DNA from 4 places in the Paenibacillus sp. M-152 genome. Region 3 is predicted to be linked to each of the others. Evidence: predicted binding sites of a transcription regulator. Region 3 holds the regulator's gene; each other region holds the start of a gene.

Region 1 (7,475 bases), 350 kb from region 3:
AATAGGAAAAACTTTTGCATTACTTCCCAAATAGCCTCCATCCGAATTAACTTGCATTTTAGATAGTAATAACGACATAAATATTAGGTTATTATAACCGAGCCCGTTATGGGTTGCGGGAATCTTAATACCTGTTTCATACTCAACAATTAATTTAAGAGCTGAAAACATTTCAACATCAGAAATACTTCCTTCAAAATTCGGTAGAGCTTTGTTAAATGATGCGCCAGTATCCCGGGCATACGCTAATATTTGTTCTTTCCCAAGTCGCATTCTGTTCTGCAGATCTGCTAGTAAGGACTCTGCAGTATTAGAGAATTTCTCCTTTTTGAGATTAATTTCCGTTTTCCTTTCTTCCTCTGTTTTTAAATGATCCGATTTTATATCGTAATCCATGAAAAAGTCCAATACATCTCGAAGTAGTGTGTTTTTACCTGTCAGCATATCTCTTTCAACATCACGAATAGCATCCAAAAATTGAAAATCAAATTTCTTTAACGATTCGCTATCAGCTACTACCTGATTACTGATGTTGCCACCCCATATTTTATATACATAAAGCCTTATAAAATCGTGTTGGATTATCCTCCAAGCTTTATCTAGATTTTCTGCGCTTGCAATAGCACTTATATACTTTTCTTTTTCTTTCTCCGGAAGATAAAACTCGTATGTTAGAAGTGACTCATATGGTTCCTCCAACTTAATCAACCAATTTCCTACTGTTACCAAATCATCAGAATTGATATCTTCGTCCTTGCTTTGTTTTATTGTAAGACTAATTCTTATCTTGGGAGGGGCAGCCTGTAATTCATCAAGAGAAATGTTTTTGTTAAAGTCGTAGATATCTAGTCGCCTTGTTCCATAGCTATCTAATACTAATGCCAAAGCTTTTATCAAATTAGTCTTTCCTGCGTTATTATGTCCAATTATTACGTTGACTCCATCATTAAATTCAATCATTTTGTTTTTAAAATTCCGAAAATTCTCGATTTCAATTTTAGATATGTACATAACCAATCTCCTTTCAATTTATGCCCAAGATCTCTCTATAATTATATCGCTAAAAGTCTGTATAAACTTAAGTATTGCATAAAAACCAAGTTAATATCAAAAAATTACCATCAACACAGAACAAACGTTTGGTTTACAACACAAGAATACACGTTCGCATTTTTTTTTGGAGGATTATCATGACTAAGACAAATGAGCGGACCATTTTTTTGGCAGATTGCCAGAGCTTTTACGCCAGCGTAGAGAAAGCAGATCACCCTGAATATAAAAACAAGCCGCTTGCGGTAGCCGGCGATCCTGCATCTGGGCCAAGAAAAACGAGAGCGGACTGTTTGCACTGCCCAAAAGCGAGATCGAACCTCGGCTGTGGCCCCAGCCGGTGAATAAAATGTTCGGCGTGGGCTCGCGCATGACAGCCCATTTCGCGCGGCTTGGCATGACCACCATCGGGGATATCGCCAGAACGCCCTTGCCCGAGTTGAAGCGCAAATTCCACGTCCATTTCGGCAAGCAATCGGATATTCAGGCCGAAGTGATGTGGAGAACGGCCAACGGCCTGGACGACAGCCCTGTCGCTCCGCATACGTTCAGCAGACATCAGAAGTCGATTGGCCATATGATGACCCTGCCTAAAGATTACTTGGAGCCCTACGAGATTGAGACCATTCTGCTCGGTATCAATATAAGAATAGATGTGCATAAATTTAAAAATTCATTATTCGCCCGAAAAAACAGTATTTTCGAGCAGTTGGATAATGAGCATAAATAAAAAGATTTATGCTCATTTCTGCGATAATGTGTGAACAAAAGTTTATTCACCGCTTTTTCAATTTATTTTCACTACTTTCAGAACAATTAGATATATCCTCTTTTCTAATTTTTCTCCATCTCACTTAAATGATTTTCCAATTTCTTTAACTTGATCTGGATAGTATCTTTTAAGGACTAAATAGAGTTTTACAGACTATTTCCCACTAAAATGTTGAGAAAGACTATTCAATGTTCTTGTCATTTATTTTCTACACTCTCATTATAAATTGGCACATTTTATACATTATGTCCCTTTAGTAATATAAACATATATTTTTACTTTAATTATTGATTTATGGTTTATCCTTAAAGTAGTATTCTAAACGCATAGTGGTAGATATTGGTCTCTTCCTGATTCCTGAACTGTTTATTTATAATGCCCCCCGATTTTTAGGGATCTCTCCAGTGCCTGACCAGCATGGGTCAAAGAGGACGCTCTTACGATAGCTGCGCTACCATAGCGTTCTTTAATTTTATCTGTTGCTTCTTCGAGGGAACGGATACGCTCATGATCCTCAAAGAAGGAAAGTTGATAAGTTTGGTTGTCAACCAGCCCACTTAATGTAACACCTAAGCGTCGTATCGGCATACCGTTCCAAAAATTATAAAATATTTTTTTTGCTGCGTTGTACACTTTATTCGTATTGTTAGTCGGATCTGGAAGCTTCATTTGCCTTGAAAATCCGGTAGGTGCTTCATATCGACTACAAGTACAACTGACAGTCACGACAGAGCCCATATACCCTTTACGGCGACTGTCTCGACAAACTTCTTCCGAGAGTTCAAGCAATATTGTGTCTACTTCATTTGGTTCCAAATAATCCTGGGGTAGGGTCATCATATGACTTATCGACTTTTGTGGGGAACTTAAGGTATGTGGAGTCACAGGACTCTCATCTAAGCCATTGGCAGTTTTCCACATGACCTCCGCCTGTATATCCGACTGTTTTCCAAAACGAGCACGAAATTTGGTCTTAAGCTCTGACAAAGACATTCTGGCAATATCGCCAATGGTTGTCATACCAAGCCGCTCAAAATGGGATGACATCCGCGAACCTACCCCAAACATTTTATTAACTGGCTGCGGCCAGAGCAGCTGCTCTACTTTTGTCTTGGGCAACGTGAATATACCGCTCTTATTTTTTTTAGCCCAAATGTCGGTTGCACTTTTGGCAAGAATCTTGTTGGAACTGATTCCTATTCGTACCCAAACCCCGGTTTGTAAAAGAACCTTTTTTTGAATTTCTCTTGCAACGCTTAAAGAGTCTCCAAAAATTTTAAAACTCCCCGAAATATCCAGAAACTGCTCATCGATACTAAACACCTCTACCAAGTCAGTGTATTCCTTGTATATATCCGTAATTGCTAAAGAGACATCAATATAATGCTTCATACGGGGACGAACGATCACAAGCTCAGGACACTTCTTAAGGGCTTCACCGAGCCGTTCTGCTGTAGACACCCCGAAACTTTTGGCCATAGGACATGCCGCTAAAATAATTCCAGATCTGCGTGCAGGATCGCCTGCTACCACAAGCGGTTTATTTTTGTACTCTGGGTAAGAAGCTTTTTCTACACTCGCATAAAAACTCTGACAATCCGCTAAAATAATTGTCCGCTCAGTTGTTTTAGTCATGCTGTATCCTCCAAAAAACCGATTACGTATATACGAACATACATTCTTAATTATTATAATACCAAACACTAGTTCTGTATTCAGGTAATTTATAGGGCTTGTATGATTTGCAAATGAAAAGATTGGGGAGTTTAAATGATTTTCTCCATAGGTAATGAAGTCAAAGAAACGTGCTCCTTGTTGTCAAAAAGCTAAAGAGGGACTATCTCCCATTGGAAATAGTCCCTTTGCCATATCGATTTAATTACTTGGATGGATAAAGACCTTTCAACACATCACGCATCTCTTGCTTGATATTGATATCCGGACGTTTTTCTTTGGCCAAGGCTTCAGCCTCTTCCACTGTGGTAGCGACACCCAGCTCAAGTAAGACTCCAGTAGCTACGGTTCCTGTACGATTCCGTCCACCAGCACAATGGAAATACACGGTCTTACCGCTGTTCACTGCTTCTTTTACCGCCTGAATAGCGGCTTGTACTGAAGCCTCTTGCCCAGTCTCATGTTCCACAATCGGATAATGGTGACGTGTTACTTTCGCCGGAAATCCTTCTGCCACAGTACCGTTATCTCGCAGATCAAAAACATCCGTGATATCTTGCTCCCGAAGAACTTGAAGTAATGCACTTTCTCCGCCAATATATACTTTGTTATCAACAAGCGCGTGATAATTCACCTTAATCATTCTCCTTCTATCGAGTTCATAGCAGGAACTGCTATTCTCCGGTTTCTGCAAATTGTTTAATGCGTTCTCCTACCTGGTCACGAACCCGCTGAAAGACGCCCCATTTCTCTTCTTCCGATCCTTCAGCTTTGGCCGGATCATCAAATCCCCAATGCTCACGGCAAACTTGTGGAGGAGTGATAGGGCATTTATCGGCCGCGTCCCCGCACAGCGTCACCACCAGATCGGCGCTGTTCAGCAAGACAGGATCAATAATATCCGAAGTTTGACCAGAAATATCGATACCTACTTCACTCATCGCTTGCACCGCTTTAGGATTAAGGCCGTGCGCCTCAATGCCTGCACTATATATGTTCCAATTGTCACCTAGATATTTCTTAGCCCATCCTTCTGCCATTTGACTCCGGCAAGAGTTACCAGTACACAAAAAGTAAATTGTCTTTTTCTCCATGGGAAACGTCTCCTTTAATGTTCAATTATGAAATGACTAACCACAGATATAAGCCTAATAGCGTAATAAAAAGAGTAGGGATCGTTAAAACAATGCCTGTTTTAAAATAAGTTCCCCAAGATATTTTCACACCTTTAGAGCTAAGCACATGTAGCCATAGCAATGTGGCCAATGAACCAATCGGAGTTATTTTCGGACCCAAATCCGATCCAATTACATTAGCGTAAATCAGCGCTTCTTTGACCATTCCAGTCGTATGGGTGGCATTAATGGCAAGTGCATCAATCATGACCGTAGGCATGTTATTCATCAACGACGAGATAACCGCCGCGATAAAACCCATGCCCATGGTGCTTACAAACATACCTTGATCGGCAGCCGCTTGAATCACATGAGCCAGCAGATCCGTCAAACCGGCATTACGCAGACCATACACCACTACATACATGCCGATAGAGAAAAATACGATTGCCCATGGAGCACCCTTGATGACTTCTTTCAACGGTACCGCAGGACTTTTTCTCGCCAGCAGCAAGAAAAAGATGGCTATGATACCGGCTACGACTGAGACAGGAATACTAAAAAATTCGCATGCAAAGTAGCCAATCAACAGCACCACAAGAACAATCCAGGACATACGGAACATTTTTGGATCTTTAATCGCTTCTGTAGGTGCCATTAATTGTGCATCATCAAACGTTTTTGGAATCCTTTTGCGGAAAAAAAGATACAGAACTACAATACTAGCCAATAAGGAAAATAAATTAGGTACGACCATACGACCCGCATATTCCATAAACGTGATACCAAAAAAATCGGCTGATACAATGTTCACCAGGTTGCTGACTACAAGCGGAAGCGACGTCGTATCTGCAATAAAACCACTCGCTATGATAAACGGAAAAACCATTTTCTCATCCAATTTAAGTGCTCGAACCATCGCTAGAACAATGGGTGTCAGAATTAAGGCCGCACCATCATTCGCAAAAAAAGCAGCGACAACAGCTCCAAGAATGGTCACATACACGAACATCCGAGTTCCACTTCCCTGTGCAGCTCGTGCCATGTGAAGCGCCGCCCATTCGAAAAATCCAATTTTATCAAGCACCAACGAAATCAGAATGATGGCCACAAAAGCTAGGGTTGCATTCCAGACAATTTGAGTCACTTCCCAAACATCATGCAAATCGACGACACCTACCAGTAGAGCAAGTACAGCTCCTCCGCAGGCAGACCAGCCAATAGACAAATTTTTAGGCTGCCAGATCACCAACACTAAAGTGGCTAAAAATATAATGCATGCCAACCAAACCAATGTTCAAAACCTCCATTACCCAAGATATCCGTAGTCCTCATCTTCTCGTTTTTCTGATTCCTCCTCTTTGTAATCCATAATCTTATAACCATATACTTATATTGAAGGCAACATTTATCCCCGCAAGGAGATAAACTGAACAACCTTTAGGAAGAGCAGCCTGAGGAATCCGGTCCACAAGTTGCTATGGGTCCCTCTTTATTCAGCCATTTTAAAATCCGCTTTGAATCCGGCATACACTCAAGAACAGCTTGAATATGTGGTTTGTCGTCTACGTTTAAGGAATAGTATACCCACTGACTTCGTCTTTCTTCTTTAACCATCCCTTGCGACTTTAATTTTCTCAAATGCTGGCTAATGGCAGGCTGCGACATATCAAAGATATCTACAAATTCGCAGACGCACCATTCTTTTTCTCTCAATAGAGAAAGCATTGCCAGCCGGGTTTTATCCCCCAAAAGCTTTAAATGATCGGCTACATAACCAAGTTGCTCCAATGCGTAGCCTCCTTCCATATATATAACTATATGCTTATATGCTAATTCAAATTCATTTTGAAATCAACAAAGAATATTACTTGCAATTTGCAAATTAATAATATATAACTAAGGCATGAGGTGAAACATACATGGAAAATACACGAGAGTTATTTCAAAACATGACCCGTCGTTTAGGCTTATTGAACAAAAACTGTTGTACGGTTGGTGGGCACGACATTTCTCCGGTTCAAAGCCATATTCTATATGAAATTGATCGTCAGCACAAACCTTCCATGCAGCAAATTGCTGAAACCCTTGGAACCGATATCACCACATTTAGTAGACAGGTTCAGAGCTTAACCAAGATGAACCTGGTTGAGAAAACGCCGGACCCTAGTGATCGTAGAGTCTATACCTTGTCCCTCACCGTGGAAGGTAAATATGTAGCGACCACCATTGACACACAAATGAATGACTACTTAAACGAAGTTTTTTCGTATTTGACCGACTTTGAACGAGAAACCGTGATTCGATCCGTAAAACTCTTTAATGATGCTATGGCTCGATCCAGCAAATGCTGTTTTCCGGTGAAAGGATAATACTCACCCCTTATACTTGCAAATTACAATTATCAAATTCAAATCGTTGGAGGTATTAAAAATGAATGAAAACATCTATGTTGCAGAATACCTGATGAAAGCTCATGAACTGGAAAAGCAGTACCGATCTCAATCCGTTTGGAAATGGTCACATGCAAATTCTAAAAAAAGCCGGTTATCTTTTGACTTTTTTCTTCCTAAGCCAGTGCAAACCTCCATCTGCTGCGCGCCTTGCTGCTAACTAAAACTTAATAGCTGTTAAAATTCTGTTCCATCTATCCAATTTAAAGGAGTGTTTTGTGATGAATAAACCTACGAATGATGAGATCCGCCAAAATGTACGGAAGCATTACCAACAAATTGCCGTTAAGGAAGTCAATCCCCCCGCAGCAGGTAGCTGCTGTGGGGCCCCGTCCGATGTGGATGCCCTCTCATCACAAATGGGTTATTCCACAGAGGAGTTAACAGCTGTTCCCCAAGGAGCAAATCTCG
Region 2 (7,475 bases), 980 kb from region 3:
TCAATAGCTGGTAAAAAGGTTCTACCTTGCAGGTTAACAATGGCTAGCTCCTTACCCCCACCTTTTACCACAGTATAACCCCGGCCTGGTGTACCTGGTGGAAAGTTAGCCGGACGGATGATCCGCGGTTCATCATCTATAAAATCAAATATTTCCTTATTGTCCCATGTATGATTCCCCATCGTAATCCCATGAACGCCCCAATCAAAAAATTCTCTGGCGATGGCTTGAGTAATTCCTCTTCCCGAAGCTGCATTTTCTCCGTTCACGATAATAACATGCGGGTTGTATTTTGATTTTAGCGAAGGGAGATTCTCCCTCAGTGCCTTTCTGCCTACACTGCCGACGATGTCTCCAATAAATAATACGTTGATAGAAAACCCTCCCTAGTCTGCCTTACATAATGAAAAGTGGCCCTACAAGCAGCGGCCACTTTTCATTGAAATGCTTTTATTTTGCGTATTCTACCGCACGGGTCTCGCGAATAACGGTAACCTTAATATGTCCTGGATAATCCAGTTCATTCTCAATCGTTTTCGTAATATCGCGAGCCAGTCGGAATGCTTCCGCATCATCAATTTTCTCTGGCTGTACCATGACACGAACCTCGCGTCCAGCTTGAATTGCGTATGATTTTTCAACGCCTTCAAAAGATTCGGAGATGCGTTCGAGCTTCTCAAGACGACGGATGTACGTCTCTAGCGTTTCACGCCGTGCTCCTGGTCTTGCTGCTGATAGGGCATCTGCCGCTCCAACCAGCATGGCGATCACTGAAGTCGCTTCGCAGTCGCCATGATGTGAAGCAATGCTGTTGATAACGACCGGGTGTTCCTTGTACTTCTTCGCCAGCTCCACGCCAATTTCAACGTGTGATCCTTCCACTTCGTGATCCAGCGCCTTCCCGATGTCATGCAGCAAGCCTGCTCGTCTTGCCAGTACAACGTCCTCGCCCAGTTCCCCGGCCATCAGACCTGTCAAGTATGCAACTTCCATCGAGTGCTTCAATACGTTCTGTCCATAACTCGTACGGAACTTGAGACGTCCCAAGATCTTGATCAAATCCGGATGCAAGCTATGCACACCCACTTCAAAGGTGGCCTGTTCACCATACTCACGGATTCGTTCGTCCACCTCTTTACGGGATTTTTCCACCATCTCTTCAATACGAGCCGGATGTATCCGTCCGTCCGCTACGAGCTTCTCGAGTGCAGTACGCGCAATCTCTCTACGAATCGGATCAAATCCGGACAATATAACAGCTTCCGGCGTATCATCAATAATGAGGTCGATTCCTGTAAGGGTTTCAAGTGCACGGATATTACGGCCTTCGCGTCCGATAATCCGGCCTTTCATTTCTTCATTCGGCAATGTCACAACAGAAACCGTCGTTTCTGCTACATGATCTGCCGCACAGCGTTGGATGGCCAGTGTGATGATTTCACGAGACTTTTTATCCGCTTCTTCTTTGGCCTGCTGTTCAATTTCCTTAATCATCTGAGCTGTTTCATGACGAACTTCCTGCTCTACGTTGGTCAGAATAATACTTCTTGCATCCTCCATCGTAAGATTAGAAATACGCTCCAACTCAGTTACCTGGCTCTTGTAAATCAAATCAATTTGCTGCTGGGTTTCATCGATTCGTTTCTCTTTGTTGGCCACTTGCTCTTCTTTGCGTTCCAGCGATTCCAATTTTTTATCCAGCGATTCTTCTTTTTGCAGCAATCTTCGTTCCTGTCGTTGAATTTCATTACGACGTTCACGAGTTTCTTTTTCAGCTTCGGCACGGATGCGGTGAATTTCATCTTTCGCTTCCAATACCGTTTCCTTCTTCAGCGCTTCTGCCTCTTTTTTCGCGTTCTCCACGATTTGCGCGGCAGCCTCTTCCGCACTGGAGATCTTAGCTTCTGCAATAGATTTGCGAATAAAATAACCAATCCCGAACCCAAAGAATAACGCGGCTACAGCAACGAGAACGAACCAGATCGCAGTCATCATACTGTTCACCTCCCCGTTGGTTCCTCCAAGGCATTCCTTGGGACTTTTTGAAATTGTCACATTTACTTTGATCGTCAAACTAAGATAACGACACAAGGTCGCTTCATTTCATATGCACATGCTTTCACACGTACAATTCCGCCTGGCATAGCGGCATCACTTGTTATTTGGCGATGAGAACTTTACCGTGGGTTCCGCTTTTTTGGAAGGAAAAAGGGCACTCCACAAATATCGTTTCATATATATTTTATTATTTGACAAATGGCATTGTCAAGGGAATGCAAACATTAGTAGACTACCGTGCAGCTGTCCATATAATAACCGGCTTATCTAGCCAAAGGTTCAGCTACCGTTTTGCAACTTATTCCTCCCAATGCAGTAATTCTTCGTCTTCGAATGCTCCGTCTTGCTCGGCCGCACTGAGATGATTGACCACGCGGCGTGTCATATCCCCTGAATAGCCGCGTCTCATAAGAAACGGGAATGTTTTCCTTTTTTTATCCATTATATCACCACGTACCTGATTCCATTTCTTACGTCCAACCGACAATGCACTCTCCCACTCCTCATTGTCGGTGATCTCACCTAATGCTTCCCCGATAGAAGCTTTAGAGATGCCCTTCTGACGAAGTTCTTGCCTGATCCACATCTTACCCTTACGTTGGCTTGTTATACGCTGTCTTGCCCACTGACGCGCGTATAAATCATCATCTACAAGCTTCTCCCTTTGCAATCGTACCAGTATCTCATCAATAACAGCCTGATCCACTTCCTTTTGCGCTAAACGCTGGGCAATTTCCTGACGTGTACGAGGCTTTTGCCCCAAATAGCGCAGCGCATGTACATAAGCCTGTTGTTTTTCATCTGCCAGAACGATATCTTCTAGTTCTTTTTTGACGAATGACGTTCCTTTGAACATGTTGTACTTGATCATTACATCTTCCAATACAGACAGTGAGTATGGACCAAAATGAATGATGTATCTTCCACGCTTGCGTCCCTGTCCCTGCTCCACTCTAGTAATCATCAATTCCTCATGATCTGGAAAAAGAGAAATCCCTTGCTGTTTATTTTCTTCCGAAGTGTATTCATCTTTATCGTCCAACTGCAATATGTTTCCCTCACTTTGAAATTCACGAAAGCAGCCTACGATCACCTGCTACGTAAAAGTTAGATTCTGCTGACAAAGCAGACTTTATTTGATGCAAAAATACCCTGCACAACTGTGCAGGGCATCAGAATCATGCTATTTAAACGGACTGTACCATAATCCCTAGGCTACAGTTCACATGACAGATCAGAAGCGAAGTTTCGGGCAAGCTTTATTCAAGCTCCAGCAATTCCTGTTCTTCCTTGGCCTCCTGCGCCAACTCTTCTTCTGTCGGTGGAGCAATTGTTGTAATCAAATTACTGGCCACCCGGATTTTTTGCTCGATCGTACTAGCAATGTTCGGATTTTCCTTCAAAAATTGCTTTGCATTCTCACGTCCCTGACCAAGGCGCTCGCCTTCGTAGGAATACCATGCTCCGCTCTTGTCGACAATGTCGTGCTCCGTACCGATATCGATCAAGCTTCCTTCTTTGGAAATGCCCTCACCGTACATAATATCCACTTCAGCCTGACGGAAAGGAGGTGCGACTTTATTCTTCACGACTTTAATACGTGTACGGTTACCCACGATGTCGTTACCCATTTTCAAGCTTTCGATACGACGAACATCCAAACGTACCGTAGAGTAAAACTTCAAGGCACGTCCACCCGGTGTAGTTTCAGGGTTACCGAACATAACACCTACTTTTTCACGGAGCTGGTTGATAAAGATAGCAATGGTTTTCGATTTATTAATGGCTCCAGACAGCTTACGCAATGCCTGTGACATCAAGCGCGCTTGAAGACCGACATGGGAATCTCCCATTTCGCCTTCAATCTCTGCCTTCGGTACAAGTGCCGCTACAGAGTCAACGACGATAATGTCCACTGCCCCACTACGCACAAGAGCTTCGGCAATCTCCAATGCCTGCTCACCTGTATCTGGTTGCGATAGTAACAACTCATCAATATTGACACCCAGCTTGCTCGCATACGACGGATCAAGTGCATGCTCGGCATCGATAAAGGCGGCTTGTCCGCCTGTTTTTTGCACCTCTGCGATAGCATGAAGAGCTACTGTCGTTTTACCGGATGATTCCGGTCCATATACTTCAATAATCCGGCCTCTTGGAAAGCCGCCCGTTCCTAACGCAATATCCAAAGCAATCGAACCACTGGGGATTGTTTCCACTTGCATGTGGGTAGACTCACCCAACTTCATGATGGAACCTTTACCAAATTGCTTTTCTATTTGACGGAGCGCCATATCCAGCGCAGCACGACGATCTGACAATAAACTCACATCCTTCATTGTTTGTACTTTAATAATACCTTGTTTTGACACGCTTGCCAAGCATTTTTTCGAACATACATTCGTTTTTTTATTTCCCGCAGCTCTCTTCTATAATTATACCTTTCTCTTAAAACGAAAAAAGAACCGCTGGCAAAAAGCTTTGCAACGGTTCTTCCGAATAAGAATATTATATCATGAATATCTATCTAAAACAACTCATCGATAATTTAAGAGAGTTTCTCGTTCTCTACCAATCGGCGCCACAATCTGTACAAGATAGCTTTGACGGATCGCAAACGGATGGTCTCACGGTTACCGCTTAAATTCAGCTCATATACTTCCGTTTCCTTGTCGCGCTCAGCAATACCAATATACACCAGGCCGACTGGCTTCCGCTCGGAATATCCGGGCCCAGCTACACCAGTAACAGAAAGTCCGAAATCGCTGTCCATAATCATTCTTGCCTGCTCTGCAAGCACAAGGGCTACTTCCTTACTCACTGCGCCTGGCGCATGATCCCCTTCCAAATAATCATAAGGCACATTGAGCAATTTCATCTTCATTTCATTGGAATAACACACGATGCCACCTTGAAACATAACAGCACTGCCAGGTATAGAAGTGATGTGTTCCATCAGCATACCGCCTGTACAGCTTTCCGCTGCGCTCACAGTGAGTCCGCGCTTGGCCATTAAATCTACAATCACCTTCTCCAGCGTAACATCCTCACTTGCATACATATATTCGGAAAGACGCTGCTGAATTTGTACTTCCGTAGCCGTCAGCTTAATTAAAGCTTCACTCTCACTGGCCGCCTTGGTGGATATACGGATCGTGACTTCCCCTTCCTTGGCATAAGGAGCAATCGTGGGGTCCGTCTGGGATTCGATCAGATCTAACAAGCGCGTTTCAAGAGCTGACTCACCGATCCCTGCGAATTTTAGCATTTTCGAATAAATCGGCATCTCCTCACCGCTTAATGCCTGCTGAAGCAACCATGGTTTAGCATGATTTGCAAACATAGGTTTAAGTTCCTTAGGTGGTCCGGGCAAAACCACATAAAATTTACCGTCCTGTGCAATGGCATCCCCTATAGCTAAACCCGTCTCATTTTCAAGCGGAGTGGCTCCTTCAATAGAAAGCGCCTGGCGGCGGTTATTCTCGGTCATTTCTAGCCCGCGGTTACGGAAAAACTGATCCAGCTTGTCCATGGCAAGACGATCTATCTGCAATTTTCGCCCCAGTACAGCCGCTATCGCATCTTTTGTCAAATCGTCCTGAGTTGGCCCCAGCCCACCAGAAAACAAAATAATATCCGCACGCTTCTGAGCAAGACGTACCGCTTCCTGAAGGCGATCCATGTTATCGCCAACTACAGTCTGAAAATATACATCAATTCCGATAGTAGCTAGCTCTTGTGACAAATATTGGGCATTTGTATTTACTATTTGTCCAAGTAATAACTCTGTTCCTACTGCAATGATTTCAGCTTTCATCAATTCGTCCTCCTATGATGCGTATAATGTGGGAATTATGTAAAGAAACAGCAATAAGTTAAGTCCCTATTGCTGTTTCCATAAGATTTATCCTGTTAAACTTTAGAGGAGCTCAGCAAATGGATATTCTTTACAAAGTAATCAATACCCGAATAAATGGTGATTAACACAGCTGCCCATATCGCTATTAAATCAAACGGAATACCCAGAAAAACAAACGGGAAATTATTTATGAGCAGTGCTACAATAGCAACGATCTGGATGATCGTCTTTAATTTCCCCCAATTGCTTGCAGCAACCACAGAGCCATCCAATAAGGCGATCTGTCTCAGACCCGTAACCGCAAACTCACGACTGACAATCACAACGACAACCCATGAATCAATTTTTCCCATTTCCACCAAAGAAACCAATATAGCAGTTACCAACAGCTTATCAGCAAGGGGGTCCAACAGCTTGCCCAAATTGGTGACCATATTATTTTTACGAGCCAAATATCCGTCAAGGCCATCTGTGCTGGCTGCTACAAGGAAAATGATAGCCGCAATCAGCTGATTATACGGCAGCGTGAATGCACCGATCTCAATCGGTGGCGGATAAAAATCAAAATCCACCAGCAAAGCCAGCATCATCACCGGGATAAGGCAAATCCGCGTTATTGTAATTCTGTTGGGTAAATTCACAACACACTCTCCCCTGATTATCGTACTTGATTACAAATGGCAGCTTTCGGATTGAATTCAATCCTATGTAAATCGCTTTCGACGAGCGTTATACACCTCAATGTCTGCATTTTCGTTACAAGTATAATATGGCGCAAAACGCATGTCAAAATAACCTGCTGCACATCAAGCAACGTTTAGTCCTACAAAATCTATGAGAGAAAACGGCTTATTTCATGTTTGTAAATTGAAGCTCCAACGGCAGATCGGCTTTCCGCAGCAATTGAATAATGGCTTGTAAATCATCCCTATTTTTTCCAGTTACTCGAATTTGATCACCTTGAATCTGACTTTTCACTTTAAGCTTGGAATCCCGAATAAGGATATTAATTTTTTTGGCGTTATCCTGATCAATTCCCTGCTTAAGAGAAAGACGCTGACGCACTGAACCTAAAGAAGCTGGTTCCAATTTTCCAAATTCCACGTTTTTAAGGGATAGACCTCGTTTGACCATTTTAGATTGCAAAATATCAATCACCGCATTCAGCTTGTATTCATCTTCCGATGCAATCGTAAGGGCATCTTTCTCAAGCTTGAGGCTACTTTTGCTCCCCTTGAAATCAAATCTCGTTTCAATTTCACGCTCCGTCTGATGAACCGCATTTGTTAACTCCTGCATATCCATTTTGGAGACGATATCAAATGAATTTTCTGAAGCCATCGTTTCACTTTCCTTTCCACAACAAAGTTCAATATCTAATTATAGGCTAGTCATTTACAAAAATCCAATAATCCGTTCACTAAAAAGGCGTTCTTGCCAGTTCCCCGACAAAAACGCCTTTATTTACAATTGCAGTTTAACATTTCTAATAGTGACTTCGTGTTGGATTTCTAAACATATCCAAAATTCCAAGCACAATGTGAGCAAGACCAAAGCC
Region 3 (7,475 bases):
CGCAGGTAGGCATCTTTTATTCAATGGTGGAGGGTAATTACAACCGATTAAAATCCATCGTTCAAGATATGCAGCAAAGCGAGTTAGATTATAAAGGGCCAGATCATAAGTATAACAGCACTTCCCAGTTGATTAGGCATTTGTCATATGTGGACTTGAAATGGGTTTACAGAATTAAAGGAGAAGATATTCCTGAATATCTTGAGGAAAAGTATGGTCCTATGGTTGATAAACATAATAATATTCCGCAAAGTAGGGATAATTCACTTAAGGATCTCTTAGCGGATTATAATTTTGTGATTAATTTATTGGAATCTGGCACATATCTGATCACAGCCGGTATCACCAAGCAAATATAAATCAACTTCGGAAATGGTATAGCCAACAACAATAATTTCTCTATTGAGAGTAACTCCAATCGTTGATTAACGGTCTCTATTTCTTTCGTAAGCAGTTTGAATATAGAGTAGAAGTGGACAATGTAATCTGCCCGAATGTGTATTTTTTATGTCAGACAAAGCTCCCCTTACTTTGACAATCAATAATCCGTATGTTTATGGATGAAGATAAATAGGAAGGAAAACTACTTCACAATTGCTCTCTTATTTTCAGTTTTGTCCCCGCTATCAGCTTCGGCAGATGCAGCAAGCGTTACTCATGACACCTATACAAACTCTTTAAATCAAGAATTAGTTTCATCTCAATTAGTAATTTTTAAAGATGACACAGCATATACAGATGTATCTATTGTCGGGAAAAGAGTAAAATTTTCGATTAGTGGTTTAGAAAACCCGTTTAACGCAAATTATTATAATCGATTAGTCTGGACTAGTACTGATGAAGAACCAAATATAAAAAATATACTGACAGTAAAAGTTGCGCCAAAAACAGGGTCGCTTTACAGTTCCAGCAACTATGAAAACCTTTCACTGATAAAACAAAAAATCAACTCTGACTCACCAGTATATGGATGGATTCAATTAGAATCCAAAGAGTGGGCTAAAGCGGGATCAGCTATAATCAAATACTAGAAAATTCCTAATGTGTAGTGTAAGTGAATACTCTAAATAAGCGAAATCCCCGCCGACCAGCTTGAACCGCACCCCAAATCTTAGACACATGATATAATCCTCTAAGAAGAAAGGGTGCGGATTTTACTTTATGGTCAAATACAGCGAAGAAATACGAATAAAAGTTGCTATAGATGTACTTGAGGGAGGGCTGTTCGAGAACGAAGCAGCTCGTAAGTATGGAATGAACCATGTAACGGTTAATGAATGGGTAGCTGCATACTCCAAGCATGGAGCTGCGGGATTGATCAATAAGGGAACACACAGGACTTTTACTGGAGAACAAAAAAGCAGTACATATTAGAAGATATGCATGAGAACCATTTGAGTTATAAAGCTGCTGCGAAGAAGCATGACGTACAAGATAGATCCATTCGGAATTGGGAGCGCATTTATCGAAATGAAGGCCCTGAAGGACTCTATATGGAGCAACGAGGACGTACAGCTAGTAAAGAGCCGCAGAAAGAACTGGAGGCAAATGAAAGTGTTATAGACGAGCTGATTAAGGAAAACCAACGCCTTCGTATGGAGGTAACGTACTTAAAAAAATTGAATGCCTTAGTTCAGGAAAAAAACTCATTACAAACGACGACAAAGCTCTTGTGATTTACGAGCTAAGGCATGAATTTAACGTCAAAGAGCTTGTCAACATTGCAGGCATTCCTCGAAGCACTTACTATTATCACGTGAAAAAGTGGAACAAGTCTGATAAGTACGCCGATGTGAAAACAGAAATGCAGCGTGTATTTAATGATGAATTAAAGTGTCGAGCGGGATACCGAACCATGAACAGGGAGATTCGCAAAATGACTCCAATCAATCATAAGACAGTTCAGAGCTTAATGAAGGAGTTAGGGCTTCATTGTATGGTTCGTAGGAAGAAATACCGTTCATACAAAGGAGCCGAAGGAAAAATAGCTCCAAATGTCTTGAAGAGAGAATTTAATGCAATGGTGCCTAATGAGAAATGGGTTACTGATGTGACGGAATTCCACTTGTTTGGACAAAAGATATATCTGTCTCCAATTATGGATCTATATAACCGTGAAATCATCAGCTATACCATTTTTAGAAGACCGACTCTCTCTATGGTCACAGAGATGCTCGAAAAGGCCTTAGAGAAGCTACCAGAGCAACACAATCTCATTCTGCACTCTGATCAAGGGTGGCAATAAAAGCGCTACCAGTATAATGCTCTCTGAGAGAGGAGTCACACAAAGTATGTCACGCCGAGGGAACTGCCTGGATAACTCCGTGGTAGAGAATTTCTTTGGAATCTTAAAGACGGAACTTCTGTATATTCAAGAATTTGAATCCATTGAACATTTCATTCAAGAACTACATCAATATATTCACTACTACAACTATCGAAGAACCAAACAAAAGCTCAGAGGACTGTAGCCGGTAGAATACCGCATTCAGTCCTCTGTAGCAGCCTAAGTCTGTTTGTGTCTAACTTTTTGGGGTCAATTCAGCTAAGGTAGTGGGGATTTTTTAAAATAGGCTCTGTTAAAGAAAAATGTTGATATTTGATAAATTTCCATAAACTTGCTATAGTAAACAAGAACAAACATTCGTAAACTTTTGGGAGGTTACAAAGGTGAGCAAAGCGTTTAGCAACTTGTTAAAGTATATCGACAAATTACCGCATACAAAAAAAGAACAAGTCTATCAATGGGTTAAACGCTATGTTGAACCTTCTTCTTCTGCTGGTGGTCGTTTAATCAATGAAATGAGAGAAACTCGCTTCAAAGAAGGTTTCGAGTGTCCTCTGTTCATCAGAACACGTTGTTCGATTTGGAAAATACAATGGTCGTCAACGCTATCGTTGTAAATGTTGCAACAAAACCTTTACTGACACAACTAATACCGTTTTGTATCGCACTCGGAAAGGTAACGAATGGATTACATTTGTTGAATGTATGTTTAAAGGATATTCTCTACGAAAATCGGCTGAAATCGTAGAGGTTACTTGGGTTACTCTTTTTTATTGGAGACACAAACTGTTAAACGCATTGAAACAAATGGATTTTGACCATTTTGAAGGAATTGTTGAAATTGACGAGACTTATTTCCTGTATTCTCAAAAGGGACAACGTGGTATTACAGACCGAAAACCTCGTAAACGTTGTGGTAAATCTAATCATAGAGGTATAAGCCACGAACAAGTTTGTGTTCTCGTTGCCAGAGACCGTACAAAAGCAACCGTCTCTAAAGTTGCTTGTATGGGGCGTATTGTAAAACCGAAAGTCGATGCCTTGATTGGCTCTAAACTGTCCAATGAAAATGTGCTTGTAACCGATGCTTGGAGAGCCTACAAAACCTATGCAAAAGAAAAGGGTTTAGAGCATTATCAGATTAAATCAGACGGTGGCAAACACGTTATTAAAGGCTTGTATCACATTCAAAATGTCAATGGTCTCCATTCTCGTTTGAAACAATGGATAGACCGCTTTAAAGGTGTGGCTACGAAATATCTTGATAATTACCTTGTTTGGTTTTTATTTGTCGATAGTCGTAGTAACGAAAGCACTAAACAGCATATAAAGGAATTTCTATCAAACTCATTTTTATTTGAAATGACGGACACATATGACAGGCTGAGACTATCAAAATTTAATGTGTAATTCTTATTAAATTAACGATGTAAGTTACTTTAAGGGTGGGGAAAAGGTATATGGGCTATTATCTCGTAGTATTTTTTTGTTTTGCTATTACACTTCATAATATCGAAGAAGCAATTTGGTTGCCTAAATGGTCACAGCAATCTTCAAGGTTTCAAAAGCCAGTTACTTCAAGTGAATTCCATTTTGCTGTTATTTTTATAACTATTCTGGCTTATTTATCTGCATTTAGTTTTTTATATATGCCAGAATCAGATTTTGCGAAATGGATTTTTATTGGATTTTTAGGTTCAATGATTTTTAATGCTATTTTTCCGCACCTTATTGCGACCATTTTGATGAAAAAGTATGCACCAGGACTTCTCACTGGTTTATTACTTAACCTTCCAATAAATTCATTATTTATCTATCAAATGTTTTCAAAGAATTTAATTATATGGAAAGAGTTATTCATATCAACATTTGTAGTAGGAATTATTTTATTAGCACTTATTCCTTTTTTGTTTAAAGTTGGTGGAAAAATAACTCCTTCTTAATATGTTGATTGAGGACTAAAATTTTTTTGAATTAGGAAAAAGGGAAACCGTCTACAATTGGTTTTCCCTTAATTTTATTGAAATTATCAACATTAACGTATAACAGAGCCTTAAAATAAAAAAAGACTCCGCCTATCCATTACAATTATTGGTTATGGGTCCAGCTGTTCGAGCCTTGTTTATAAAATTTATAAAGAAAAGCGGGCAAGCAGGACCAAAGCTGATACAAGTTTGAAGAAGCTATAACTGGCGGGATTGGTAGTTTGGGGATCATTTAACACAAAAAAAGCAGGAAGAATTCTTCCTGCTTTTTGCTTGTAAATAAATATTAACGTCTGCGTTGTCCATCATTCACGCTAAACAGATTGACAGCCAGTGCGTTACCTCTTGCACGCGCAGTGGCTCTTTGGTTGGAACGGATGTTTAATCTTCTTCTTCTCAATTCACGGTTGCTGTGTCTTCTGCTCATAATATCACCTCCCTTCAAAGAAATGAAGGTACGGTTAAATCTTAATGATGTTTATGCTTACGCTTGGTAATTTTGATATTTAATGCGTTAGTTGCGAGTGCATTTCCGCTTCCTGTTTTAGCAGCTGCGGCTTGAAAGACTTTAACGACCAGATATCTGTTTTTCCCGATGCGATGCTTATACGTTTTAACTCTATTTCTGATCATCTGCATAACTCCTTTACTTTAGGTCTGCTATATACATATGTCAATTGTGCTAGTAATGTATCAGCATAAATCTACTAAAGACAAAAAGAAGCTAGTACCTATGTTCCTAAATGTTTTTTAAAAAAACTCATGCTAGCCTGCGTTCGCCTTCCCAACTTTACGTTATAGGGGAAGGCTAGAGTAGGTTCACATGAGTCAAATTTCCATTTGTTTAGCTAATAAAAGTAAACAGTTCAAGATCAGACGGGACTATTTCGGATAATGGGGGGGATATAATAGTAGAGACAATATAGGTTGCTGAAAAGGAAAGAATAGTTGTGAGACACACATAGTAAACATAATAACAATATAAAACCGGCTCGCCTAGGCGGCCGGTTTTATATTCGTGGTAGTATAACGGGGAAGAAAGCACGATAAATCAGTGGAAGTCCCGGAAGAGTCCAACAACCTTGCCCAATATGCTGACGTGTGTCAGGCGAAGCGGTTCAAAGGCTGGATTTTCAGGTTGAAGCCGGATATGATCTTTTTCTTTGTAAAAGGTTTTAACTGTTGCCTCGTCTTCATCTGTCATAGCTACTACAATGTCTCCGTTATCAGCTGTCTGCTGCTGACGTACGATTACATAGTCTCCGTTAGCAATACCAGCTTCAATCATGCTTTCGCCTACAACAGATAACATGAATATTTTATCCTCACCAACAAAGTGTTGGGGAAGAGGAAAGTAATCTTCAATATTTTCTGTCGCCGTAATAGGAAGACCAGCGGTTACTTTGCCGACGACGGGAACACGACTAATGGAGTAATTAATCAAGTTGCTGTTATCCGATTCGTCTTGACCAAGTAATTCAATAGCCCGTGGTTTCGTAGGATCGCGGCGAATGAGTCCTTTTTTCTCCAAACGATCCAAATGACCGTGAACCGTAGAACTGGAGGCCAATCCGACTGCCTCGCCTATTTCGCGCACAGAAGGGGGGTATCCCTTTAGACGCACTTCATTGCGGATAAATTCAAGAATGGCCTGCTGGCGGCTCGAAATCTTAGACATACCGTATCAACCCCATTTAGTAACGTTTGGGAAAATTATAGCATAGAACCTCCGTTCGTACAAACATAAGTTCTAAATAATCCCTAAAAATATTTACGAACTTTTGTTCTCTTTTCTATTGAACAAAACAAATGTTCGTGTTATATTGTGAAAAACATAAGAACAAACGTTTGGAGGACGCGGCCAATTATGAAATATAGCACTTATCAAAGTATTTTCCCGATGAACTTAGAGAATTTACAGGAGACCCGAAAAGAGGGTAAGGTGCGTTTGTTACAGGTTATTACCAATACTCTTTTACTCAAGCTTCTTATTCTAGTAATTATCGTTTGGGTTGCAGGGGCAGGTGTACTTACGGTTTTCGCAGCACCTTCAGTTTCTAATAAAGAGGTGATTAAGCTGACCGTACAACCTGGAGATACGTTATGGAATATTGCCGTGAATCATAAACCGGAACGAATGGATACACGGGTATATATTGAAGGGATTATGCGTATTAACGCTTTGGAGGATCGGGGAGTGCAGGCAGGTCAGGTGCTTAAGCTTCCACACTTCTGATCTATAAGACTATAGAGCTTGTCAAGGAGCGCAATGCGGGAGCCTTGACAAGCTCTTTTCTACATGTCAAAGTGTATTATATCTTTGCTTTTATGGAGGGGACACAATTTGGATATAGACAGCTTGGTACAGCGCATTAATGAATTAGCGCGCAAAGCAAAAGCCGAAGGATTGACAGAAGAGGAAACCACAGAGCGCGCCAACCTTCGGGAAATTTATTTAGGCAACATTCGCCGTAATTTTCGGCAGCAGCTTGAAACCATTGAATTTGTGGACGATGATACGTCGAAGGGAAATGACGGGCTGAAGCATTAATGTCGCTAAAGCCTGCATCATTTGCCTTGTTTTAGGTATCTTTCCTGGTATCTATATAGATCAGCTTTAAGGCAGTTGTTTTAATGTAATATTTATTGGGAAGGGAATTGAGAGATGGCCCGATCATTTGAAAGAAAAGTACGTAAAAACACAGCGCATTTAAATAAAACGCGCAAGAAACAAGGCATTCAAACCATTAACGGCGCAGGTTCAGCAATGGACATTTTCCGTGGCCGTAATATTACTGTGCCAATCATGCTGGCTGGTCTTGCTGTATTGTACATGCTTATGAGTTACTTTTTGACTAAGACCGGCATGCGGGGAATGGACTGGCTGGTATTTGGCTTGTACTTGATGCTGGCTGTTATCTTCTTCATTCGCCGTCCTTATTTAAAAGTGGGAAAAGATACCCTCTATATGTTAAAAGGTGGAAGAGAACGTCCGATGACGGCAGGGGACATGAAAGCCATCAAAATTGAAAAGGGTTACGTTACCGTTGAAAGAAAAGGGAAGGGCGGTAATTTTATTTTTACAAAATCACTGGGACGCTACGATACGGATGCCATCGCAGAGCGGCTTGAAAAGTTTGCACTATCCAATCAGATACAGGTAGATAAGAAATAACCGATTTAGCCTGTAGCTCTGTAAGTAA
Region 4 (7,475 bases), 690 kb from region 3:
GCACCAGCCATGCTCGTTCATCGTATTCAATTTCCGCTACATCCACACTCATAATCTGGCGGAACACCAAATTAACCGCATCGACAACTTCCTCCCGACTGCGAAAATTACGCGCCAGATCAATCAAAAAGCCATCTTCCTGCTCCTGCATACCGTACCGTTGATACTTATTCAAAAACAGCCCTGGCTCGGCCAGTCGAAACCGATAAATACTCTGTTTCACGTCTCCCACCATAAAACGGTTACCCGGTTCCTCGCGTGATACCAGTCTAACGATATCTTCCTGTACGGTATTCGTATCTTGATACTCATCCAGCAACACCTCGTCGAACTGTGCCTTGTATTCAAGTGCAGCATCGGAAGGGAGCATCTTGTACGGAGTGGAGTCGGGATGTCTTAATATTTTGAGACAATAATGCTCCAAATCCCCGAAATCCACCAGTCCTTTTGACTGCTTGTGCTGTTGAAATCGTTCCCCGAAAGCAATCACGGTCTCCACCAGTTCGTCCATCAGAGGAGCCGTCGCATGCAGTTCCTCCAAATAAGCTTCTGCTCTCCTACCGAACAGGGAAGCCTTCATATCTGTAATCATTTTCTTAGCAGCCTCGCGTAGCGTCTTAACCCGTTCCTGCAATGCAGGCTCGGTTTGATCTTTTTTGACTGGCTTGAGCTTACCAAAGGACGCTACCTGAAAATGATCATACAAGGATGCCCACGGCTGTGTCTCCAGCTCCTGCAGCAATTCCTTCACCATCGCCGCATCTTCTTGCAGCGTCATGGCATAGGGTGCAGGACCGCCAGGCTGTATAGCTGTTTCATGCGCCTGTTCCAGCAAACTCGCGGCTCCGCGCAACGAAAGTGCAGCATCCGCCAAAATACTGCGAACCCAGGGAGTCTCCCCCAACGCAGCTACATCCTGTACACGAAATGCTGCTGCCGTCTCCCGCAGCCAATGCTCCGGCCAAGGATGACTTTGCGAAAAATCATACAACCGCTGAACAAGCACATACATGGCATCATCGGTGCGTTCTCCACTAAACCAGTCGACCAGTCTGCGGAATGTGCTGCCTTCATCATGGGCCTCATATTTCTCCTCAAACAGTTCTTCTAATAGCTCTTGGCGCAGCAATTCTGTTTCATGCTCATTCATAATCCGAAAGCCGGGATCAAGAGGAATGGCCTGATAATGCCTGCGGATGACCTCCATACAAAAAGAGTGAAGTGTCGTAATCGAGGCCCGATTCAACAACGATAGCTGTCGGCGCACATGTTCACTTTCCGGTTCCTGTTCCAGCACACGTTCCAGGGCTTCGCGTATCCGTTGACGCATTTCAGCGGCTGCAGCCTTCGTAAAGGTCGCCACCAGTAACCGATCCACACTGAAGCCGAGCTGGTGATCGACAATTTTGCGAATAATACGCTCTACCAGCACTGCTGTTTTACCAGAACCCGCCGCTGCCGCGACCAGCATGTTGTTACCAGACTCCGAAATGGCACGCCACTGATCATCACTCCACATACTTCCTTCCGGCTTCGGCAAGCCTTTAGCGTTTGACGTGCCTATCATTGCTTCATTCCTCCTTTCCCTTCCTGTGTATGACCGAGCAAATCCCAGACCTGATCCTTACCCGGTTTCCCCCATTGGTTGTAATCACTGCCTTCCAGACTGTCATCAAATTGACAAACAGGCTTAAAAGAACAGAAGGTACATGCCGTTTCTTGCTGGATGCGATAAGGTTCAATGGCCACATCGCCCTCGGTCATCCGTGTACCAATCGTCCGAATGTTATTGCGCACCGAAGCTAACAGGCTATCCCACTGTTCAGGCGAAGCAACGGAAGCACTGCTATAAAAACTGCCGTCTGCTTTCACCGCAACAGGTAAAATAGAGGAATAGCCCTTGTCCAATGCTGTATCCATTTGCCCAACTACATCCCGATCCGCGAGCAACAATCCCTTCATCTTAAAGCGTTTCAAAAGCTCCTGACGAGCCTGTTCTGCGCTAAGGCCATTAGGTGATTGCAGCATCGGATTGTGGACGTGAAAATACAGTGTACCCGCCGGATAAGCAGTCTCGCCCAACCATTCCTCCGCCGCATTCAACAGCACATCCAGGTACGTGAGCATTTGCAGGGACAAGCCGTAATACACCTCGTGCAGCTTAAGATCCTTTTGGCTAGACTTGTAATCAATGACACGCAAAAGTAATCCTTTTTCTCCTTCTGCCACATCCACACGGTCAATCCGTCCGACAATTTCCATCACAACGCCGTTATCTAGTCGGAAGCTTAACGGAGGAAGCGGCTGACCTGGTCCGAAGTCCAACTCCAGCCCAATCGGCTCAAAGCTACCTCTCCGTGCATGTTCACCCAAAATTAGCGAAGCACGGCTCACGATGTCTTTTAACTTGCGCAAAATATAGCCATACCGCTTGGAGCTCATTAAAATCTCGCCTTGCAGACGAGGTGCCAAACGCTCCACCGTACTTTCCGCCTCTTGGCGACATTCCTCGGTGCTGAGACTTCCCCAGCTGACATTGCGTTCACGCAGATTGATCGCCATCTCACCAAGCGCTGCGTGGAATAATTGTCCGATATCCGGAGCCTTCAGACGATACATTTGACGTTCCTTCAAACGAAGACCGTGAGAGGCAAAGTGAGAAAATGGACATGCGACAAAACGTTCCATACGAGATACGCTGGTGCGCAGCTTGCTGCCATATAGACGGCGACTCGTTTCCTTCTGCATTTCGGCATGATTTTCGTAAAAAAGTGAGGTCAACAGCTGACGCAGCTTGTCCTTCTCACGCCCCTGCTGGCTGGCATACCAGTTATACACCTCCCACCAGGGAGATAAAATATCACCGCCACGCCGCCAATGCCGTAATTGCGCAATGAGCTGCGGCAATGCCTCGGACGGATGGGAAGCATACTCCCATTGCGTCGTCCAAGCGTCTCCAGGCAAAGGGTATCCGGCCAGTGGACGTTCATCCAGACCAGGAAGCAGTTGCCGCACATGTCGCACTAACTCTGACGGCAGCAATGGCTTGCCTTCTTCATCAGTCACCGCATAGCTCATCCATAGGCTTTTACCGGCTGAGGTAAGGGCCGTATAAGCGAGAAAGCGTTCGTCCAACAGACGTCTTGTCATATCTGGTGCCAGGTCTACGCCTTGTTCGTTCAATGCCGTACGTTCCTGCTCATTCAGCACACCATCCTCATGGAACACAGCCGGCATTACTCCTTCGTTCATCCCTAGCACAAAGGCATGTTGAATACCGGACACACGTGTACGGTCCGTATTTCCGATCAGTACCTGATCCAGAGCCGGTGGAACAAGCCCCATACGGAACTCAGCCAATCCCGTTTCCAGCACACCCGCAAACAAAGCAGTATCCAGTCTCTCATCACCCATCATTTCGACGATTTGATCCAGCAATTCAAGCACCGCATCCCATACTTGGCGGTGCTCCTTCGCCTGCTCAGGATTTCCTGATTCCTCTGCCTGATGAATGAAGGCGTCCAGCTTGTGACCAATTTCTGCATCCTCCAGCAACAGATACACGGCTTCACACTTCTCAAGCGCCGTTCGTGCCTTACCCATACGCTTCTCAAAAGCATGTAAAGGCGTCACAATCACATCTCGGCACAACTCCATCAAATCCAGCGTTTCATCCCGTTGACGGTTCCGTTCCTGTTCCTCCAGCTCCAGCGACAAACTGGGTACAGCCTGCCATGCCCGGCCATCTGTCCAACGGCTGCCTTGTATTCCACAGGCCAGCACATAGTTTTCCAGACGGTCCATCTGCTCGCGGCTCACTCGACCGTCCAGCGGCAATAGAAGGTCTGTTTTGACCGCACGAAATACATCCTCATATCGCCAGCGTCGCTGCACGATATCCAGTGAAGCCCGAATCAATTCCACTAAGGGATGATGAAGTATACTTCTCCGCTGATCCAAAAATACCGGGATCTGATATTGCTTGAATATCGGTTCCACCCATGGCTCATAATCTTCAATATGACGCACAAACAAGGCCATCTCCCGATAACGCGCGCCCTCTTCACGGGCCAAGCGGCGCATTTCGCGTACGGCTCCTTCCAGCTCGGCACGGCGATTTGCCGCAGCATACAGCTTTATGCCCTCCGGTTGTGTATCTGCCCATTGCTCTCGTAGCTGCTGTAGCCGCATCCGCTGTTCCTGATTCCGCAGCCCTGTACGATGTTCGAAATTAGCCTCCAAATACGCCAACGCTGGACGCTCCTTAAATCTCGGCATCGGATCGGGACGTAATAACTGTGTCTGCGTTTCAATCATCAGTTCATCTGCCATTCCTTTAAGCTTGACGTAGGTAGCCGCCGAAGGATGAAACAAATCCAGCTCATGCGGAAGCTGGCCGCTTTCGTAGCTGCGGTTACAGGTCAACGCCACCGTCAGCGAGGAGGCGTGCAGCATAAGCTGCTCCACCACCTTATATTCATGCGGTGTAAACCTTCGGTAGCCATCCATCCAAATGTCTGCTCCGCGCATAAGTGAAGACTGTGCAATCTGTTCTGTTAGCATGCGAAGCGTATCTTCACCATCGATATATTTAAGCGTCAGCTCCCGTTCAAAATCCTCATAGATTAGGCTGATATCCTTCAGCTTGCCTCTTAATATCGGGGCGGACTCCCCCGCAGCATGCATTCTCTCCAGTTGTTCCGGTACAGACCGAGCATCATTTCCGTACTGCTTTAACTCTGTAAACAACGTATTCAACCGATCCACAAAACCGAGTTGATCTCCCGAATCCTTAAACAAACTCAGTTCATCCTTGCGACGACGAATAATTTTATATAAAAGCATCTTCTTGCCTTCTTCTGTTACAGGCACCAGGGCTGAACCCCCTGTTTCCTGCATGACTAAATAGGCAAGACGATGGAATCCCATCACCTGGGCGCGCACCGACCCCTGAATACCGTTTCCGGCTTCTGTAAGCAACGCATGCTCTGAAGCAAATGACGATTGCTCGGGCACAAGTAACAGCATAGGTTTACCTAGCGGCTCCTCGCGTAACATAGACGTCATTTCATTGCGGATTAACGTGCTTTTACCACTACCAGAGCGGCCAATCAATAAGCGGACCGACATGATGCGGCCTCCTTTCCAACCAAAAACATTCTATTAAACAGTATAGCATATCAGGCAAAGGAGAAAAGAACGTACGTTTGCCATGTTGTAGCAATTGATCCCTTCTCAAAAACAAACAGTCCCGCAGGATAGCTTGGTGCAAGCCTTCTCTACAGGACTGATTTATACTAAAAATGAGTTTGTTTCACCTAGTTATCTTTATCGCCTAAAAATAGATTAACTTTGACAAGGGTATGAAGTCTACAGCCGTGTCCGGCTACGCACTTCAAAGATGGCAAATTTCAAATAATGACCTTCCTCCACACCTAAAATTTGAGGATGGTCCTTCCCTGCCGCTCTCCAATCTACCAGTCGGAGGATTTTGCCGGCATCTGCCGCCGCTTCCTTAATCGTGTCCAAAAACAACTCTGGCCGCATATGGAACGAACAACTCGCCGTTACCAAATAACCGCCCTCATTGACAAGCTTCATCCCATGAAGGTTGATATCTTTATATCCACGTGTAGCTCCTTTGACAGCACTCTTCGTTTTGGCAAAAGCTGGCGGATCCAGAATAACTACGTCAAAGGTGCGCCCGCCACCCGCAGTCAGCGGCTTGGATGTATCTCCTTTGCCCCCTGCTCGCGCGGTGCGTTCCTCTACACCTTTCACCTGATTACGTAAATATTGAAAAGCATCGTCGACGACAAACTCGACGCGATCCTCAAAACCGTTCAGCTTCACATTATCCCGAGCACTTTCAATCGCATGTTCAGAAATATCCAGACAAGTTACTTTTTTCGCACCATGTTTACACGCATTGAGCGTAAAGCTACCTGTATGTGAAAAACATTCCAATACAGTTGCACCGTCCCAGAATGGGAATTCAACCACCTTACCACTTTTATTCACAGGCTTCATGACCGTTGTGGCGTCATCACCTGGGGTTGCAGCTACTTCTTGTAACGTAATTCCGCTACGCGCTCCCCAACCTGTCATCAACGGCGCGATGGCTGCACGATTTTCACGCTGGTCAAAGAAATAGCCAGTCTTTTGGCCCTCTTCGATATCGACCTTGATTTGTAAGCCATTTTCCGTCACCACCACATGGCGCGGGCAATCGCCGTACAAAGGACCCTTCGTCTGTTCCAACCCTTCCAGCTCGCGGATGGATACATCACTACGCTCATATATACCAACTGGCCCCATGACTTCAACAAGCGCATCTCTGATTTCTTCCCTGCGCCGATCCATGCCAAGCGTTAACAGCTGAACGACCAACACATCACCAAAACGGTCTACAATCAGCCCAGGCAAAAAATCAGCCTCGCCGTACACCAAACGGTAAGCGTTCCCCCCAGTCACAAAGCGTTCACGATGCTCCAAGCAATTGCGGAAACGTTGGGCGAAGAAGCTTTGGTCCATCACTTCCAGCGGCTCATAGGACATCACACGCACTGTAATTTGCGAAGCAGGATTATAGTAACCTGTCGCCAAATAACGTCCTTGATGGTTAAGGATGTTGACCAAATCACCTGCTTCTGGATCACCCTCAATCTTGGCTATTTCATTTTTAAACACCCAAGGGTGTGCTTGCTCCAGCCTTTTTTTGCGGCTACGTTCTAATATTACTGAAGGCAAAATCCTTCACTCCTATTCTTGGATTACTTAAAGTCCTTAAAAGTGTGGTGTTCGATGGGACGCAGCTCCGCGGTTCATTTGTTCTTACGATCACTGGCGCTTCTCTAGATTCAAACGAACCGCTTTGCTACTGCCCGCCTGTATATCGATGTCACGCTTTTAAAGCTTGTGAAGATACTTCAAAATTATTGTTCCGTAAAAAACTGCTCACCCATGCTTGTCATGGCTGTCCTTGACAGATCATAGGCTGTTACATAAGTATTTTCACCTAGAAAAGGGGGCTATGGCCGTGTTTATACATGTTATACTCCCACTGTGCGGTGGGCTGCTTATTTTTTTAGGCGGAATGAAGCTGATGGAAGCTGCCCTCCGGCATTTGGCTGGCCCCTTCCTTACCCGCTGGCTAAACCGGGCTACGGTTTCCCCTTGGCGGGGAATGCTGTTCAGCTCAGGCATTACCGCCCTACTGCAAAGCAGCACCGCTGTAACGGTGCTGACGATCGGACTGGTCAACGCCGGGCTGTTGACCTACGGCCGCACGCTCGGCATCATTCTCGGCACCAATATTGGCACCTGCCTGACGACCGAGCTGATGGGGCTTCAGCTTGGCAAGCTGGCTGTTCCGTTGCTATGCGGTTCACTGCTCTGCTGGGGCACTGCCGTTCTGTGGGGAGAAACGGTCGCTGGCCGCCAGTATGCAGCTGCCGGAGCTTCACCCAGCTCTA

The links. Region 3 encodes LexA, which represses DNA repair genes until DNA is damaged. Its sites were predicted from a motif close to CGAACATATGTTCG; they were not measured.
Region 1: the regulator LexA is predicted to act here: its motif matches at 3,491-3,504, upstream of EGM68_RS15835 (DNA polymerase IV).
Region 2: the regulator LexA is predicted to act here: its motif matches at 4,449-4,462, upstream of recA (recombinase RecA).
Region 4: the regulator LexA is predicted to act here: its motif matches at 5,197-5,210, upstream of addB (helicase-exonuclease AddAB subunit AddB).

The regions. Positions count from the first base shown of each region.
Region 1 is NZ_CP034141.1:3,606,799-3,614,273, forward strand. It holds gene EGM68_RS15825 (ATP-dependent nuclease) at 1-1,011, opposite strand, end outside; partial or broken gene EGM68_RS15830 (Y-family DNA polymerase) at 1,191-1,693, shown strand; gene EGM68_RS15835 (DNA polymerase IV) at 2,189-3,457, opposite strand; gene EGM68_RS15840 (protein-tyrosine phosphatase family protein) at 3,702-4,139, opposite strand; gene arsC (arsenate reductase (thioredoxin)) at 4,171-4,590, opposite strand; gene EGM68_RS15850 (arsenic transporter) at 4,616-5,905, opposite strand; gene EGM68_RS15855 (ArsR/SmtB family transcription factor) at 6,052-6,402, opposite strand; gene EGM68_RS15860 (MarR family winged helix-turn-helix transcriptional regulator) at 6,534-6,983, shown strand; gene EGM68_RS15865 (hypothetical protein) at 7,045-7,224, shown strand; partial or broken gene EGM68_RS15870 (arsenite methyltransferase) at 7,286-7,475, shown strand, end outside.
Region 2 is NZ_CP034141.1:2,271,852-2,279,326, reverse strand. It holds gene EGM68_RS10490 (TIGR00282 family metallophosphoesterase) at 1-374, opposite strand, end outside; gene rny (ribonuclease Y) at 451-1,995, opposite strand; gene EGM68_RS10480 (regulatory protein RecX) at 2,357-3,106, opposite strand; gene recA (recombinase RecA) at 3,318-4,379, opposite strand; gene EGM68_RS10470 (competence/damage-inducible protein A) at 4,607-5,875, opposite strand; gene pgsA (CDP-diacylglycerol--glycerol-3-phosphate 3-phosphatidyltransferase) at 5,971-6,558, opposite strand; gene EGM68_RS10460 (YajQ family cyclic di-GMP-binding protein) at 6,767-7,258, opposite strand; gene EGM68_RS25680 (hypothetical protein) at 7,404-7,475, opposite strand, start outside.
Region 3 is NZ_CP034141.1:3,253,506-3,260,980, reverse strand. It holds gene EGM68_RS14135 (DinB family protein) at 1-359, shown strand, start outside; gene EGM68_RS14130 (hypothetical protein) at 561-1,031, shown strand; gene EGM68_RS14125 (transposase) at 1,162-1,374, shown strand; partial or broken gene EGM68_RS26145 (hypothetical protein) at 1,380-1,448, shown strand; partial or broken gene EGM68_RS14115 (IS3 family transposase) at 1,578-2,471, shown strand; partial or broken gene EGM68_RS14105 (IS1595 family transposase) at 2,671-3,697, shown strand; gene EGM68_RS14100 (HXXEE domain-containing protein) at 3,748-4,230, shown strand; gene EGM68_RS25745 (hypothetical protein) at 4,559-4,699, opposite strand; gene EGM68_RS25740 (hypothetical protein) at 4,741-4,905, opposite strand; gene lexA (transcriptional repressor LexA) at 5,324-5,950, opposite strand; gene EGM68_RS14090 (LysM peptidoglycan-binding domain-containing protein) at 6,140-6,508, shown strand; gene EGM68_RS14085 (DUF896 domain-containing protein) at 6,617-6,823, shown strand; gene EGM68_RS14080 (hypothetical protein) at 6,938-7,447, shown strand.
Region 4 is NZ_CP034141.1:3,944,600-3,952,074, forward strand. It holds gene addA (helicase-exonuclease AddAB subunit AddA) at 1-1,567, opposite strand, end outside; gene addB (helicase-exonuclease AddAB subunit AddB) at 1,564-5,130, opposite strand; gene EGM68_RS17135 (class I SAM-dependent rRNA methyltransferase) at 5,371-6,750, opposite strand; gene EGM68_RS17140 (Na/Pi cotransporter family protein) at 7,040-7,475, shown strand, end outside.